One region of the Trichocoleus sp. FACHB-591 genome, then DNA from elsewhere that is predicted to be linked to it. Evidence: predicted binding sites of a transcription regulator. Region 1 holds the regulator's gene; each other region holds the start of a gene.
The links. The regulator HrcA, encoded in region 1, represses chaperone genes, less so after heat shock. The targets are predictions, from matches to a motif close to ANTTAGCACTCNNNANTNNNGAGTGCTAANT.
Positions count from the first base shown of each region.

Region 1 (4,962 bases):
GCGGCTACTGCCCGCAACGGCGAAACAGTGCAAACAGGCCGCGAGACGACTGGCTCTCGCCGGGGTTATGAAGACTTGTTAGGGCTAGATGCTCAAGTTCGTAGCGCCGCACAACGCGCAGTAGATGCTTTAGCGTTGCAACCTGTAAAAGGCGGCACCTACACCGTTGTGATCGACCCCATTCTGTCAGGATTGTTTGTCCATGAAGCATTTGGGCATCTTTCAGAAGCAGATATGGCCTACGAAAATCCTGACATTCTGGAAGTCATGACCTTAGGCCGACGGTTCGGATCACCAGAGCTGCAAATCTTTGACGGAGCCCAGCCCCCAGGACATCGAGGCAGCTACTTCTACGATGACGAAGGCACACCAGCAACCACTACGCAGTTGATTCAGGATGGCGTCTTGGTAGGACGGCTGCATTCGCGTGAGACTGCGGGCAAGCTGGGCGAAGCTCCTACCGGGAATGCCCGCTGCCTTAACTACCACTACCCCCCGATTGTCCGCATGACCAATACTTGGATTGAGCGCGGTAAAACTCCCGTTGCCGACCTCTTCCAAGGCATCAAAGAAGGTGTTTATGCCCGCAACTGGTTAGGTGGCATGACGAATGGGGAAATGTTTACGTTTACGGCAGGGGAAGCCTGGATGATTCGGAACGGCGAAATTGCCGAACCCGTCAGAGACGTCACACTCTCTGGCAATGTGTTCACGACACTAGCAGACATTGAAGCGATCGGAGACGACTTCTATTGGGATGAATCGGGTGGCTGCGGCAAAGGAGGCCAAGGCGGTCTGCCTGTAGGCTGTGGAGGCCCTAGCTTGCGCCTACGCAACGTGGTTGTAGGTGGCGAAGCAGTCGAAGAGGAATAACCTAGCATTAGCAGAGCGCTTTCGTGCTCAAGCTCGCAGGTTTTCAGTTGAAGCGGATGCTCACAAAGGGGTTATGGCTGCAAGAGCCCAGATTTCCCTGGAGATGCTTGTCTAGATGCTGGTTCTGAGGCATCCGCTTGAGGAGTTTGTCGGGTTCCTGCGATCGCCCGATCTACCTGACTTAGTAAATCGTCCAAGGTCGAGGAGTTATCTAGCACGACATGAGCACAAGCTACCTTCTTTTCGATCGCCATCTGGCTATTGATTCTGGCTTGCACTTGCTCTAAGCTCAGGCGATCGCCTTCTGGGGAAGTTTTGGCATCTCGTTCTAGTAAACGCTCAACTTGCTGAACTGACGCACACTGAATCACCCACACCTCAGTGACCAGATCGGTCATGCGGGCTTCAAACAGCAAAGGTACTACCAGGACCACTGTGGGGTAAGCTTCTGCGGGTAGGGCTTGCAGTTGCGACTCCATGCGATCGCGCACGTACGGATGAATGCGCTGTTCCAACCACAATCGCTCGGCAGAGCTACTAAAGATAATCTTACCTAGGCGGCGACGATCAAGGTCTCCATTGGCTAATAAAATACCAACGCCATAACGTTCAACAATTTCTTGAAACACATCTGAGTCTGGGCCAACCGCTTCTCTAGCGTACAAATCGGCATCCAAAATGGGTAGCTGATAAGCAGAAGCTAGATAGTCAGAAACGGTCGTTTTGCCCATCCCAATTCCCCCAGTCAAACCAATTACCCGTTGGTCATGGCTTGGGATCTGGGAAGCAGATGGCTGGGTCAGCTTTAGATCTGTAGAGCCGCGCTGTTCACGAAGGGTGTTTAAGCTTTGACTCATATCGTGAACCCGTACACTTATGCAAAATGGTTGATTAAAGGCTTTTCGAGCCGTGGATCAGCACTCTAGGAAATTTTAACAAGTGAGATTGCCTAGAGAAATAAAACTTTGGCTCCCAATCAGCTTAAAGTTTCAGAGAGAAAATCAGCTGCCGCTTCTACCATCGCGATCGCATTTTCATACACCATGCGAGTCGGCCCCAAGACTCCTACACTACCAACGGGGACTGTGCCTCGGCGATAGGTGGCAGAAATCAGCGTACAAGTACGAATTGGTTCTAAGCGATTTTCAGCTCCAATCCGCACCGTCGCTTTTTTACCTACTGAGTCAGAATCAGGATATTCAAAAATTAAAGGCCATAGTTGATCTTGTTCTTCCTCTAATAAGTGAATAATGGTTTGAATCTGCTGCAATTCCGAAAATTCTGGATGGCGTAACACCTCTGAAACGCCACTGACCAAAATTTGGGTTGTGCGGGGTGATTGAGTTCGCCGCATCAAATCAGCTAGTGAAGCCCGCAAACCATCTGCATATTGTTCAAATTCTCGGCCCAGCTCGCTCCAGTCGAGCGAAGGCAATTCCGCCAGCGATCGCCCCCGCAGTTGATGATTCAAGAAATTGGATAAAATTTGCAACTCTCGCTCAACCAACTCTGGGTCTGCCAAGGCCTCCACTTGATTTTGAGCTGAGTCAGCTTGAGGCAGTTCCATCAAAACTGATTGGGTTTCATAAGCATCCGTCACCACAATCAGCATCACCTGCCTCGGCTCAATCTGCACGATTTGCAAATGGCGCAGTCGAGCCATGTTGGTCTGAGGCATCGTCACTAAAGTCACGTACCCACTCAGGGTTGCTAGAATTTGGGCCGCACCTCGGAGCAAAGCTTCAAAACTCCAGCTATCCGAGTTCAGGCGATCGCTAAACAGTTGATCGACTTGGCGAGCCAAAGTCTCGGAAGGAGTAATTAACTGATCAACATAAATGCGATAACCAGAATCGGAAGGAATCCGCCCTGCCGAAGTATGGGGTTGATAAAGCAGCCCCGCCTTTTCTAAATACCCCATCGCGTTGCGAATCGTGGCTGGGCTGACACTCAGGTTATATTCTTCTACCAAAGCTTTTGAACCCACAGGTTCTGCGGTCGCAATGTAGTGACGGACGGTTGCCCAAAGAACCCGTTGCTGTCGATCGGTGAGATTCACTTGTACAGGCATGAGATCGGTAGCTGAATTTAACTGAGCTTCAAATAGATTGTCAAAAAATAAATGATCAAGTTAAGAAGGTCTACAAAAAGGGATTTACTGTTAGTCTTCCGTCTTTCCCGTCTTGGTTGAGAGCCTTAAAACCAGTGATTAAACTGACGATCCGAGTAGTGACGAGACTCTGATTGGTACTGGGATGCCACCAACATAGCAGATGCTTGATTGTCTCTTTCGGACTGCTCCGTCAGTAGTAGCAAAAATAACCATCTTCCTGAGGCCTTGGAAGATCCTACTAGCTGCGATCGCTTCCAGCTTCTACTCAGTGACTATAGTCTATTAGTCCTCAATTGGGCAGCCTAAGTTCCTAACCAAGTAGTTGTCGTGTTACAGCTAGCACTTGCCATGAAGAGCAACGACTCGTAACCCAGAACGCTAGTAACGCGGAATTGATGAATCAACTAAAACAGCGTATGCTTCGATGCCACCCTCAACATTCTTGATATTGGTGAACCCCTGGCTAGCTAACCATTGACACATCTGTGCTGATCGCATCCCGTGGTGGCAAAGCACAATCGTTTCTGCCTGGGGGTCAAAGCGAGTTTGTACTTGCTCTGACCAAGCTGCATATTCACTGAGCGGCAAATTAGTAAAGCCGGAGATGTTGGCGATCGCAACTTCTTGCGGTTCTCGTACATCAACCAACTGCAAGCCATCAGGTGTTGCTAAACGTTTTGCCAGTTCCTCAACGCTCATTTGAGTAAAAGCTGGATTCGTAGATTGGTTGGTCATGAAATTGCCCGCTTGCTGGATTGCTCAGCCATAGACTCTAAACTGATTTTATCTGGGTTTAGAGCACTCTTGTCAGCTCAGTACTACCAGGTGCTAATGACGACTCAATACTTAACTCGTAGAGCAGAGGAATTCTAAGCGACAGAACGCTTGCCCAGCTTGTAGTGAACAAGGTTGCGTTCCTCGATTGGTGAGCTGCACCATGACTTCAGGAGTTTCTACGGCTCCAGCTTCATTGGTTTGTACTGTTGGTTCAAACCAAGCCACGGTTAGTTGATGTTGGCTGCGGAGCGCTTTGACTAGCTGGACTTGCACCGCAGAAGTCAAGCCCTTTAGTTGAAAGCCTAATTGACAAACGATGGTCTGTCCCGGTTCTAAAGTAATGCGATCGCAGCGTTTTGATACCCCTAGAGGCCCCTCTTGATAGGGTGCCTGCACCAAAAAATTCCGGGTTAGCCAGCATGCAACGACTGTGTTTGCTAAGTTTCCGGCAGCTTGCGGGGGGACCAAGGCAGGCGCAACCTTCACAACTGGAAAGCGCATTAAATGAGGTAGTTTTACTAAGTCAACTGCTGGCGTTCTACGAGTGGGCGTAGGTGATGCTGACCATACAACCCTGCTTTGAATCGTGGCTTCTCTTGAAGCTTTGGTCAAAGCAGATGCAGGAGCTTGAGCTATGCCAGGCAAGGAGCTAGACAACGGAGAGATAGATGCCTCAGCTTCTATAACGCTGGGTTGTTTAGCCAATTGAGAAGTCACTGGCTCAGCTTCTTCAAACACGTCAATGAGCACTAGATCGCTGAGAGTAGCAGATTCATCAACGGGTGGTTCTACAAGCAAAGGACGAACCGAACGAGGGGTCACCTTGGGCAAATCTCGCTCTAAAGTTTCAGAAAAAGCAGTAACTCTTTGCCCAGCGATTTCTGGAACAGGCTTCTCGGTAGCCCAACCAAAAGGAGAGCGTTTGCGGGTGCTGGCAGACTTGTGTAGAGAGGGATGGTTGAGCTTGGGGTCTTGGCGGCGACGCTCTTTGATGTATTGCTGCACGATGGTCTGGCGGTTACGCATGTAGTCTGCCCAGAAGCCAGGTTGGATCTCATCCATCGTCTGAGCGAGGGACCAAATCTCTAACGTCATCATGTTGTAGAACGTTTGGTCGGCCTTTTGGAGTTCCTGAACCCAACTTGCAACGTTGCGGCTCGAATTGAGCGGGCTGCTGTCCAGAGTACTAACAGAACTCA
Region 1 covers NZ_JACJPA010000121.1:313,126-318,087, reverse strand. The annotation lists gene H6F90_RS29135 (TldD/PmbA family protein) at 1-873, shown strand, start outside; gene coaE (dephospho-CoA kinase) at 945-1,730, opposite strand; gene hrcA (heat-inducible transcriptional repressor HrcA) at 1,850-2,944, opposite strand; gene H6F90_RS29120 (rhodanese-like domain-containing protein) at 3,365-3,721, opposite strand; gene H6F90_RS29115 (hypothetical protein) at 3,833-4,962, opposite strand, start outside.

Region 2 (4,962 bases), on a different contig from region 1:
TAAAAATTCGGCCTAGGGTAGGAGCACCGACGGGCACGCTGATGGGAGCGCCTGTGTCAACGGCTTCCATTCCACGCACCAAGCCATCGGTGGAACTCATGGCGACGGCACGAACTTGGTTGTCGCCTAGAAGCTGCTGCACTTCGCAAGTAATAGCAACGTCTTGTCCCGCTGCATTTTTACCTTCGATCTTTAAAGCGTTATAGATCCTCGGCATCTTACCGTTAGGAAATCTAACGTCTAAAACGGGACCGATGACTTGGGAAACGTAACCAACATTTGTCTTTTCTGCCGTGGTGACCATGCTCGCGCCTATGTTGTGAACAGCTATTTCGAGTACTTAAGGACAGTCTTAAAAGTCGCCATCCTCCAGCTTATCACTGAAGGGGAATCGTAAATCTTTTTGAAGTTGGACTCAGTTTCACACTTCTATAGCCGTCCTAAATGCTTCATAAGTCTATCGGATTGTGAGAGGCACACTCTTCACAAACCAATTGGGATTGCTATATCAAAATTGAAGTTGTAAATGCGATCGCTCTGCAACGGTCAGGATCAAATTCTGATTGAGGGCAAGATGGAGTTAAAGAAACGATTGTTCGGTAGCAGTGGTTAGCAACGGTGTTCAATAACGAGGATTAAGTTTAGGGTTGGCGATCGCGCTTTCGCCCTCTTAGCCAAGCTCCAATTCCCAATACGCCCAATCCCAGCAGACTGCTAACAGAGCTGGATTCAGGAATTACAGTTGGGTTAGTCGTTGGAAAGAGGTTGCCGTAAATTTGCACATTGATATCTGATGACTTGTTCCAGCCACCCCGCCCTGATAAACCGCTAGCGCCATAAGTTCCCGGTAGACCCAGGTTATTAGAGTTCCATGTGCCAACATAATCTGGCGTACCCTGTTTAATCCGCAGTAGCCGATAGAAATCATCTGCTCCAGCTGAGGGAGAGCCACTTAAAGCAGCATTGGATGCATGAAGGACAGGAAAGACATTCCAAGTGTCTAAGCTAGTAAAGCCATGACCATCGACAAAGAACTGGTACAATTGGCCTCCCTCAATCGCCCAGTTGAGACCCGTAAAATCTATTTGCCAAATCTTACGGTATAGCTGAACTGGTTCTGCCCAATAGTTTTCACCATCCACATAGGTGACTTGAGAAATCTTGATCCGGGGATCAGAACCATTGGTTGGTCCACTGTGGACTGTGCTCAATCCAGCTGCTCCTGAGTCTACCTGACCACCCCATAAGGTGAAGTTCTGCCAGAAGTTATTGGGAATCGTTGCTGCTGTATTCGCAACTCCAATCACTGCCCACACTCGCAAGGTGTCAACCAAATACTTTTGTCCGGCGATGCCAAACGAAAAGTCGTCGCCCAAGGGGTAAGAGTAGCCAGAGCCTATGCGATCGGCAAATCCCCAAGTAATATTGCTACGGTCTGGATCAAAGGCAGGATGATTGGGAGCTGTATTATTGATGTTTTCGTTGGGTAGTCCCCGGTCGAATAGTAAAGTTGCCTGAGCATCAGAACCAAAGCCCGTTGCTAGCGCTAGTGCTAGGAATAGAGATTGAAGGGCTGTACCTGTAGAGATCCCCATAAAATTCATGGTTCTCGAAAATGCATGATGGGGTTGGAAGTGGCCCAACCGAACTCTTTCCGCGACTGGGTAAAGCTGGCTAGGAAAGCTATAACTAACTGTGGCTAAACCAACTAACTGTAGATCAACTGAATCTGCTTAGGTTGCGATCGCAAGTACAAACTCTAAACCGAACTTCCAATGTTAAGTTGGCATGTCCTGATTTAAGAGCCCTAGTGTCCCTACGTAGAATTATCCAAAAAAATACATTCCAACTCTGATTGTAAAGGGTGAATGAATTTAAGCTTAGGTTGGATAAAAAGCTTTGGTAGCTAAGGCTACAAGGCTGAAACCTGATTTTTGATCATTCAGACCTATATGTATATTCAGGACTGGATTTCTGAATCAGCCAGTAAAAACACGGTATGTAGGGCTTGATACAAAATTTAATTTTGCCCGTTTTTAGTTAAGAGCCAGATAAGAGGCTAAAAGCAGCACGATCGCTTTGAGTCCATCAGCTCGAAACGATTAATACACAGCGATAGTAGCGATCGCCTATCGGTAAGACTGCAACCAGCAACAAATTTTAAGTTCGGGAACCCGTACAGCCGAATCAGTTGCAATCGTATCTGACCTTAGGTAGATTAGCACTCAGGGATGGAGAGTGCTAACGCCTCAATCCCCCGGATCAGATCGACCTATGACTGTGGACAAAAGCTTAGTGCTACAGCATGGGTTACGACATTTCAGGTTTGGCTTAACTAGACTGGGCCTGCCGAAATTGAACTGGATCTAAACCTGTAGTGTGGAGAATTTTTTATGGCAGCTGTATCTCTGAGCGTTTCTACCGTTAAGCCTTTGGGCGATCGCGTATTTGTTAAAGTCAGCGCGGCTGAAGAAAAAACCGCAGGTGGCATCCTTCTGCCTGACAACGCTAAGGAGAAGCCTCAGGTTGGAGAAGTTGTCCAAGTAGGTCCTGGCAAGCGTAACGACGATGGTGCTCGTCAGGAACTCGAAGTGCAAATTGGTGACAAAGTACTGTACTCCAAGTATGCAGGGACCGACATTAAATTGGGTACCGAAGAGTACGTATTGCTCTCTGAGAAAGATATTCTCGCGATTGTTTCATAGTTTAGAAATCATTAGCCATTAACTGCTGAGGGTTGAACAAAGCTGCACCCCAAGGCTGGCACGAGTTAATTGCTAATTGCTAAACACCAAAGCTTTCAAGATTCCATCCGATTCGTTGTCCTCATTACTGAACTTAAATCCTATGGCTAAGCGCATCATTTACAACGAAAACGCTCGTCGTGCTCTAGAAAAAGGCATGGACATCCTGGCTGAAGCAGTTGCTGTCACCTTGGGTCCCAAAGGCCGCAACGTAGTTCTAGAGAAGAAGTTTGGCGCACCCCAAATCGTCAACGATGGTGTCACGATCGCCAAAGAAATTGAACTTGAAGATCACGTTGAGAACACTGGTGTTTCCTTGATTCGCCAAGCTGCTTCTAAGACCAACGACGCGGCGGGTGACGGCACCACCACTGCAACCGTGTTGGCTCACGCCATCGTTAAAGAAGGTCTGCGTAACGTGGCTGCGGGTTCCAATGCGATTTCCCTCAAGCGCGGTATCGATAAAGGTACAGGCTTCTTGGTGGACAGAATTAGAGAGCACGCTCGCCCTGTTGAAGATTCCAAGGCGATCGCTCAAGTCGGTGCCATCTCTGCGGGCAACGACGATGAAGTTGGTCAAATGATTGCCAACGCGATGGATAAGGTGGGCAAGGAAGGTGTGATCTCCCTAGAAGAAGGGAAGTCCATGACTACCGAACTAGAAATCACCGAAGGGATGCGCTTTGACAAAGGCTATATCTCTCCCTACTTCGCTACCGACACCGAGCGGATGGAAGCAGTTCTAGATGAGCCTTTCATCTTGATCACCGACAAGAAAATTGCTTTGGTGCAAGATTTAGTGCCCGTACTAGAGCAAGTTGCTCGTGCTGGTCGCCCCTTGGTCATCATTGCAGAAGACATTGAGAAAGAAGCGCTCGCAACTTTGGTTGTGAACCGTCTACGTGGTGTTCTAAACGTTGCGGCTGTTAAAGCTCCTGGCTTTGGCGATCGCCGTAAGGCCATGCTCGAAGACATCGCTGTTCTAACCGGTGGTCAACTGATTACCGAAGATGCAGGTCTGAAACTAGATAGCACCAAGCTAGATAGCCTAGGTCGCGCTCGTCGCATCACCTTGACCAAAGACACCACCACCATCGTGGCTGAAGGCAACGAAGCTCAAGTCAAAGCTCGTGTTGAGCAAATCCGCCGTCAAATGGAAGAAACTGATTCTTCTTACGACAAAGAGAAGCTACAAGAGCGCTTGGCTAAGTTGGCAGGTGGCGTTGCAGTCATCAAAGTCGGCGCAGCGACCGAAACCGAAATGAAGGATCGTAAGCTCCGCTTGGAAGACGCGATCAACGCAACCAAAGCTGCTGTAGAAGAAGGGATTGTTCCTGGTGGTGGCACCACCTTGGCTCACCTCTCTCCTCAACTGGAAGAGTGGGCAAACGGCAACCTCAAGGGTGAAGAACTCACAGGTGCTTTGATTGTGGCTCGCGCCCTAGCTGCTCCCCTAAAGCGCATTGCTGAGAACGCAGGCCAGAACGGTGCGGTCATTGCTGAGCGCGTCAAAGAGAAGGACTTCAACGTTGGCTTCAACGCAGCAACCAACGAATTCGTTGACATGTTCGAAGCTGGTATCGTTGACCCTGCGAAGGTTACCCGCTCTGCTCTGCAAAACGCAGCTTCCATCGCTGGCATGGTGCTAACCACCGAGTGCATCGTGGTTGACAAGCCTGAGCCTAAGGATGGCGCTCCTGCTGGTGCTGGCGCTGGCATGGGTGGCGGCGACTTCGACTACTAATCTCTCGCTAGTCATTTAAGTCAATTAGTCCCAAGGGTAGGAGTTGGTCATGTACCGCTCCTACCTTTTCTTTTGCGGTTTTTTAGCAGCCAAGGCGATCGCGATCGCCCATATCGAAATTAGGCTGCTAGTTACCCATATAAGGCTCACCGGATAAGAGGAAGACTAGGAACACACTTATCCAGGCTAGAGCCACCAAATAGATTAGAAGCGCTAAAGAATTTAGTAATAACTTCAATACGCTCTGCCACACCTCTCGCTTTTGCCTCACCGCTGTGATGACCTTCAGCACTCCTGTAATGATTAGTGGAAGAGTCGCGATCGCTGCTAGAAGCAAGCCACAGAAAAGAGCGAGAGCTGGGAAGAAGGGTATTTTATGGAACGCAGCAGACGCCAACATTATTAAACTAGCCACAACCAGAAAACTGGCACAGGCAAGTTCTCCGATCAGACATTTTTTATCTAGTTTTGCTT
Region 2 covers NZ_JACJPA010000040.1:162,973-167,934, reverse strand. The annotation lists gene atpD (F0F1 ATP synthase subunit beta) at 1-304, opposite strand, end outside; gene H6F90_RS06880 (hypothetical protein) at 642-1,604, opposite strand; gene groES (co-chaperone GroES) at 2,394-2,705, shown strand; gene groL (chaperonin GroEL) at 2,848-4,488, shown strand.
Region 2: the regulator HrcA is predicted to act here: its motif matches at 2,217-2,247, upstream of groES (co-chaperone GroES).

Region 3 (4,962 bases), on a different contig from region 1:
TCTGGTTCTTCTTGTACAGTCAACAGATAATGCTGCCCCAAGATAAAGCTCACTTGCTCACTAATGAAGCTTTGCCCATTGGCTTGCAGCGTTACCATCCGCGCTACGATTAACAGTTGGTCTTCGTACTCTTCAACCTTGGGTCGCTGCGGCACATTGACGATATCTTCCAGGACGAGCGGATGCAAATTGAATACATGGCCTAACCGCTTCAAGATGTCCTCACTGCCTAGCCCTTTCACATCCACCCAAGACACTGATTCAGTATCCAGGTAAGGCTCACAGTCTTCTGGTGCTTCAATCTCTACTTTTGTCGCTTTGGTGTCACTGTAGTCAATCAGAACTATGACTGGGGGGGGCGCATCGACCTCGATCTTGAGCGTTCCGGGCATGCTCCCAGGCTGGTCATAGAAATAGTCAATATAGGACGGTTCGTCTCCTAAAAGACTTGCTTCAGACAAGTCGAAAGCGTTCTTAGGAGTTTGGGAATTGAAACCACGCAATGGTTGACTCGGTCGGTTAGACATAGAGAGTTTTGGACAAGACGCGCACCGCCATCTTAAGCAATTCAATCAGGATTGAGTACTATTCCAGCACGTTGATTTTGCTGGTTGGGCAAAGCTCACTCCACCCAAGTCCAGAAATCTCATGGGATGAAGTTGTACTCCTAAAGCTAAAAAAGCAGCAGCTTGTAATAGCTACTGCTCCAATGAGTTTAGATGTTCAAACTAGCGTTGTGGCAGCAGGCCTACATCATGCCCATGCCGCCCATGCCGCCCATACCACCCATGCCGCCCATGCCGCCCATGCCGCCCATGCCGCCCATATCGGGAGCACCAGCAGGAGGGTTCTTCTCAGGTCGCTCGACGATCACAGCTTCTGTGGTCAAGACCATGCTAGCGACAGAAGCCGCATCTAGCAGCGCCGATCGCACGACTTTAGCGGGGTCGATCACTCCAGCTGCAATCATGTCCTCAAACTTCTCAGAAATGACGTTGTAGCCCATGTTGAAGTCCATGTCCCGCACTTTTTCCACGATGACAGAGCCTTCAACCCCTGCGTTGTCAGCAATTTGACGCAAAGGTGCTTCCAAAGCTTTAATCACGATATCAGCCCCGATCTTCTCTTCATCGTTTAACTGGGCTTTGATTTCTTCCACCTTTTTAGTCAAGTGGATTAAGGTAGCACCACCACCGGGTACTGTGCCTTCTTCTACGGCTGCTTTGGTAGCGTTCAAAGCATCTTCGATTCGCAGTTTCCGGTCTTTCAGTTCGGTTTCAGTAGCTGCCCCAACTTTGATTACAGCCACGCCACCTGCTAACTTAGCGAGGCGTTCTTGCAGCTTTTCTTTGTCGTAGTCTGAGTCGGTTCTTTCTAGCTCTTGGCGAATTTGGCTGACTCGCTTTTCAATGTCAGATTTGGTGCGATCGCTAACCTCAGCCACAATCGTGGTGTTGTCTTTAGTGATCGTTACTTTCCGAGCTGTGCCCAACATCTCTAGAGAGACGGCATCCAAGGTCAGACCGACATCTTCAGAAACCATCTGGCCACCAGTCACCACGGCAATATCTTGCAACATGGCTTTGCGGCGTTCACCAAAGCTGGGAGCTTTTACGGCAGCAGCATTCAAGACACCCCGCATTTTATTGACCACCAAGGTAGCGAGGGCTTCACCCTCAATGTCCTCAGCAATAATCAATAGCGGCTGACCAGAGCGGGCAACTTTCTCCAGAACAGGCACTAGCTCTTGGATGGAACCAATTTTCTTGTCTGTGATCAAAATGCGGGCGTTTTCATAGTCCACCAGCATCCGTTCGCCATCGGTGACGAAGTAAGGAGAAATATAGCCCCGGTCGAACTGCATCCCTTCTACAACTTCCAGTTCGGTAGATAAGGACTTAGATTCTTCTACAGTGATTACGCCATCTTTGCCCACCCGGTTCATGGCTTCGGCAATCATGGCTCCTACTTCTTCATCGCCACCCGAAGAAACAGTGGCAACTTGAGCGATCGCGTCTCCTTCAACGGGTCTCGCGACCGCTCTGATTTCTTCTGCTAAGAGAGCTACTACCTTTTCGATACCCCGACGCAGGCTCACCGGATTAGTACCCGCTGCTACGTTCTTCAAGCCTTCGCGGATCAAAGCTTGAGCCAGCACTGTGGCAGTAGTAGTGCCATCCCCAGCAATATCCTTGGTTTTAGAAGCCACTTCCCGAATTAGTTGGGCTCCGGTTTGCTCTAGAGGATCTTCGAGTTCAATTTCTTTCGCGATCGTGACACCGTCATTGACGATCTGAGGTGCTCCAAACTTTTTCTCTAGCACCACGTTGCGGCCTTTGGGTCCTAGAGTGATCCGAACGGCATCTGCTAACGCATTCACACCTCGTTCTAACGCTCGCCGAGATTCTTCGCTGAATGCAACAATTTTTGCCATATTTCGTTCCCTACGCTTCCAACTAGAATTTAGCACTCTATCGGAATGAGTGCTAAACCGATCGTGCTCTTTGTAGTAATAAGCAGGATTAAACCAGCGATCGCCTTACACTTGCAATTCAGGATGGATGAATTGGTATCCCGCAGTTTTGAGCTTTTGGTTAGATACCTTCGCATTGTAGGAGCGAGCACTGGGTTGCGATTCGTCCCAATTTACAGGAGCTAGGTTGTAGCGCTGACACACCTGCTCAATCAGTTCTCGACTGGTTAACGTCACTTCTTGCACCAGATTATATATTCCTTGGAGTTGGTGCTCTTGGGCAAAGGCGATCGCGCCCACAATGTCATCTAGGTGAATCCAGTTACTTGGTTCTACTCCTGTTCCTGGTCGAGTGGTGCCTGCCGCTCTCCCAAAAATTCGCTGAAGTTCTCGTCCTGGCCCATAAATACCGCCTAGCCGCAGTACACAAACCTTGAGTTGAGAATTCGCAGCGTTGAGCAATACCTGTTCAGTTTCCGCCAGAATTTCACCGTTGCGGTTGGCAGGCTTGACAGGGAAGCTTTCATCGACCCAACTGCCCTGTTGGTCGCCATAAACGGCATAGCTCCCTGTGTAAATGAGTTGCTGCACACCCGGCGTTCGAGCTAGAACTTTGACTAAAGTTTTGGCGGTGTGCAGATAAGTTTCTTCATAGCTGTTAGGGCTACGCGCCCCCACACTCAGCAGCACGACTTGTTGATCCGCTAAAGCCCCAGCTAGTGAGGTTTCATCATTGCCTTGGGCTAAAACGGCATGGTCTGCGATCGCCTCTAGTTCCGATAAACGTGGCACGCTGGTTGTGGTAGCCGTGATGGTGCAACCTGCTTGCCGCCAGTGTCGAGCGACTGCCATCCCGACGTATCCACAGCCAATAATTGCAACTTTCACAGAACCTCCTTTCTTCTTCAGCAAACACAAAAAAACGGTAGAGGATTTAACGCTCTACCGTTTAACTATTAGTTATCTCTCGGAACTAAAGGCTATTCAGCCGCTTGAGGCAGTAGCTCACGCTTCTCACCTTTCAGTACCTTCACCTGACCCTCATCCACATCCATAACGGCGGTGTCGCCATCCTGGATTCGGCCAGAGAGGATTTCCTCAGCCAGGCTATCTTCCAACAACCGCATGATGGCTCGACGTAACGGTCTAGCACCATAGCTGGGGTTGTAGCCTTCTTCCACTAACCGATCCTTGAACCGCTCAGTGACTTCCAGCGTGATGCCTTGCTCGCCGAGACGGCGGAAGACCTCGTTCAACATGATGTCCGCGATTTCCTTAACCTCGTCCTTCGTCAGTTGACGGAAGACAATAATCTCGTCAAGACGGTTGAGGAATTCTGGGCGGAAGTACTGTTTCAGTTCTTCGTTAACCAGCGAGCGGATGCGGTTGTATTGGGAATCAGCTTGGCTCTCTGCCGAGAACTCAAAGCCAAGACCACCGCCACCCTTCTCAATCACCTTAGAACCGATGTTCGAGGTCATGATCAGCAGTGTGTTCTTGAAGTCTACTGTGCGGCCCTTGGCATCGGTCAGGCGACCATCTTCCAAGATTTGCAAGAGCATGTTGAACACGTCGGGGTGGGCTTTCTCGATTTCATCGAACAGCACCACTGTATAAGGCCGACGACGCACCGCTTCGGTCAACTGACCGCCTTCGTTGTAGCCAACGTAGCCCGGAGGCGAGCCGATCAGCTTGGAAACGGTATGACGCTCCATGTATTCCGACATGTCAAGACGAATCATGGCATCTTCGGAACCGAAGAAGTAAGCAGCCAACGACTTGGTCAACTCAGTCTTACCAACCCCGGTAGGACCAGAGAAGATAAAGCTAGCGATCGGACGGTTGGGGTTCTTCAAGCCAACCCGTGCCCGACGAATGGCACGAGACACAGCCTTAACCGCTTCGTCCTGTCCAATCAAGCGGCCATGCAAGGTGTCTTCCATGTGGAGCAGCTTTTCAGACTCAGACTCGGTGAGCTTGTTAACAGGAACACCCGTCCAAGAAGCCACGATATGAGCAATGTCCTCTTCATCCACCATTGGAGAAGCGTCTTCATTGCCAGGTTCCGCCTTCTTGGTTTGAGCGATCGACCGGATTTCAGTTTTGATTTCCATTTCGCGATCGCGCAACTCACCCGCCCGATCAAAGTCCTGCGCCCGTACTGCATCATCTTTCTCTTTCAGAACTTGACGAAGTTCTTTATCGAGTTCTTTAGCAGCAGGAGGTAATTGCGAGTTAAGTAAACGGACTCTAGAGCCCGCCTCATCAATCAAGTCAATCGCCTTGTCAGGCAGGAAGCGATCGGAAATGTAGCGATCCGACAGCTTAGCCGCAGCGTCTAAGGCAGCATCAGAAATTTTTAGCTTGTGGTGCTGTTCGTAGCGCTCACGCAAACCGCGTAGGATTTCAATGGTTTCATCCACGCTGGGTTCACCCACCATCACAGGCTGGAAGCGACGCTCTAGCGCAGCATCCCGCTCAATATGCTT
Region 3 covers NZ_JACJPA010000102.1:121,762-126,723, reverse strand. The annotation lists gene corA (magnesium/cobalt transporter CorA) at 1-527, opposite strand, end outside; gene groL (chaperonin GroEL) at 749-2,434, opposite strand; gene H6F90_RS20635 (NAD-dependent epimerase/dehydratase family protein) at 2,540-3,361, opposite strand; gene H6F90_RS20630 (ATP-dependent Clp protease ATP-binding subunit) at 3,454-4,962, opposite strand, start outside.
Region 3: the regulator HrcA is predicted to act here: its motif matches at 2,462-2,492, upstream of groL (chaperonin GroEL).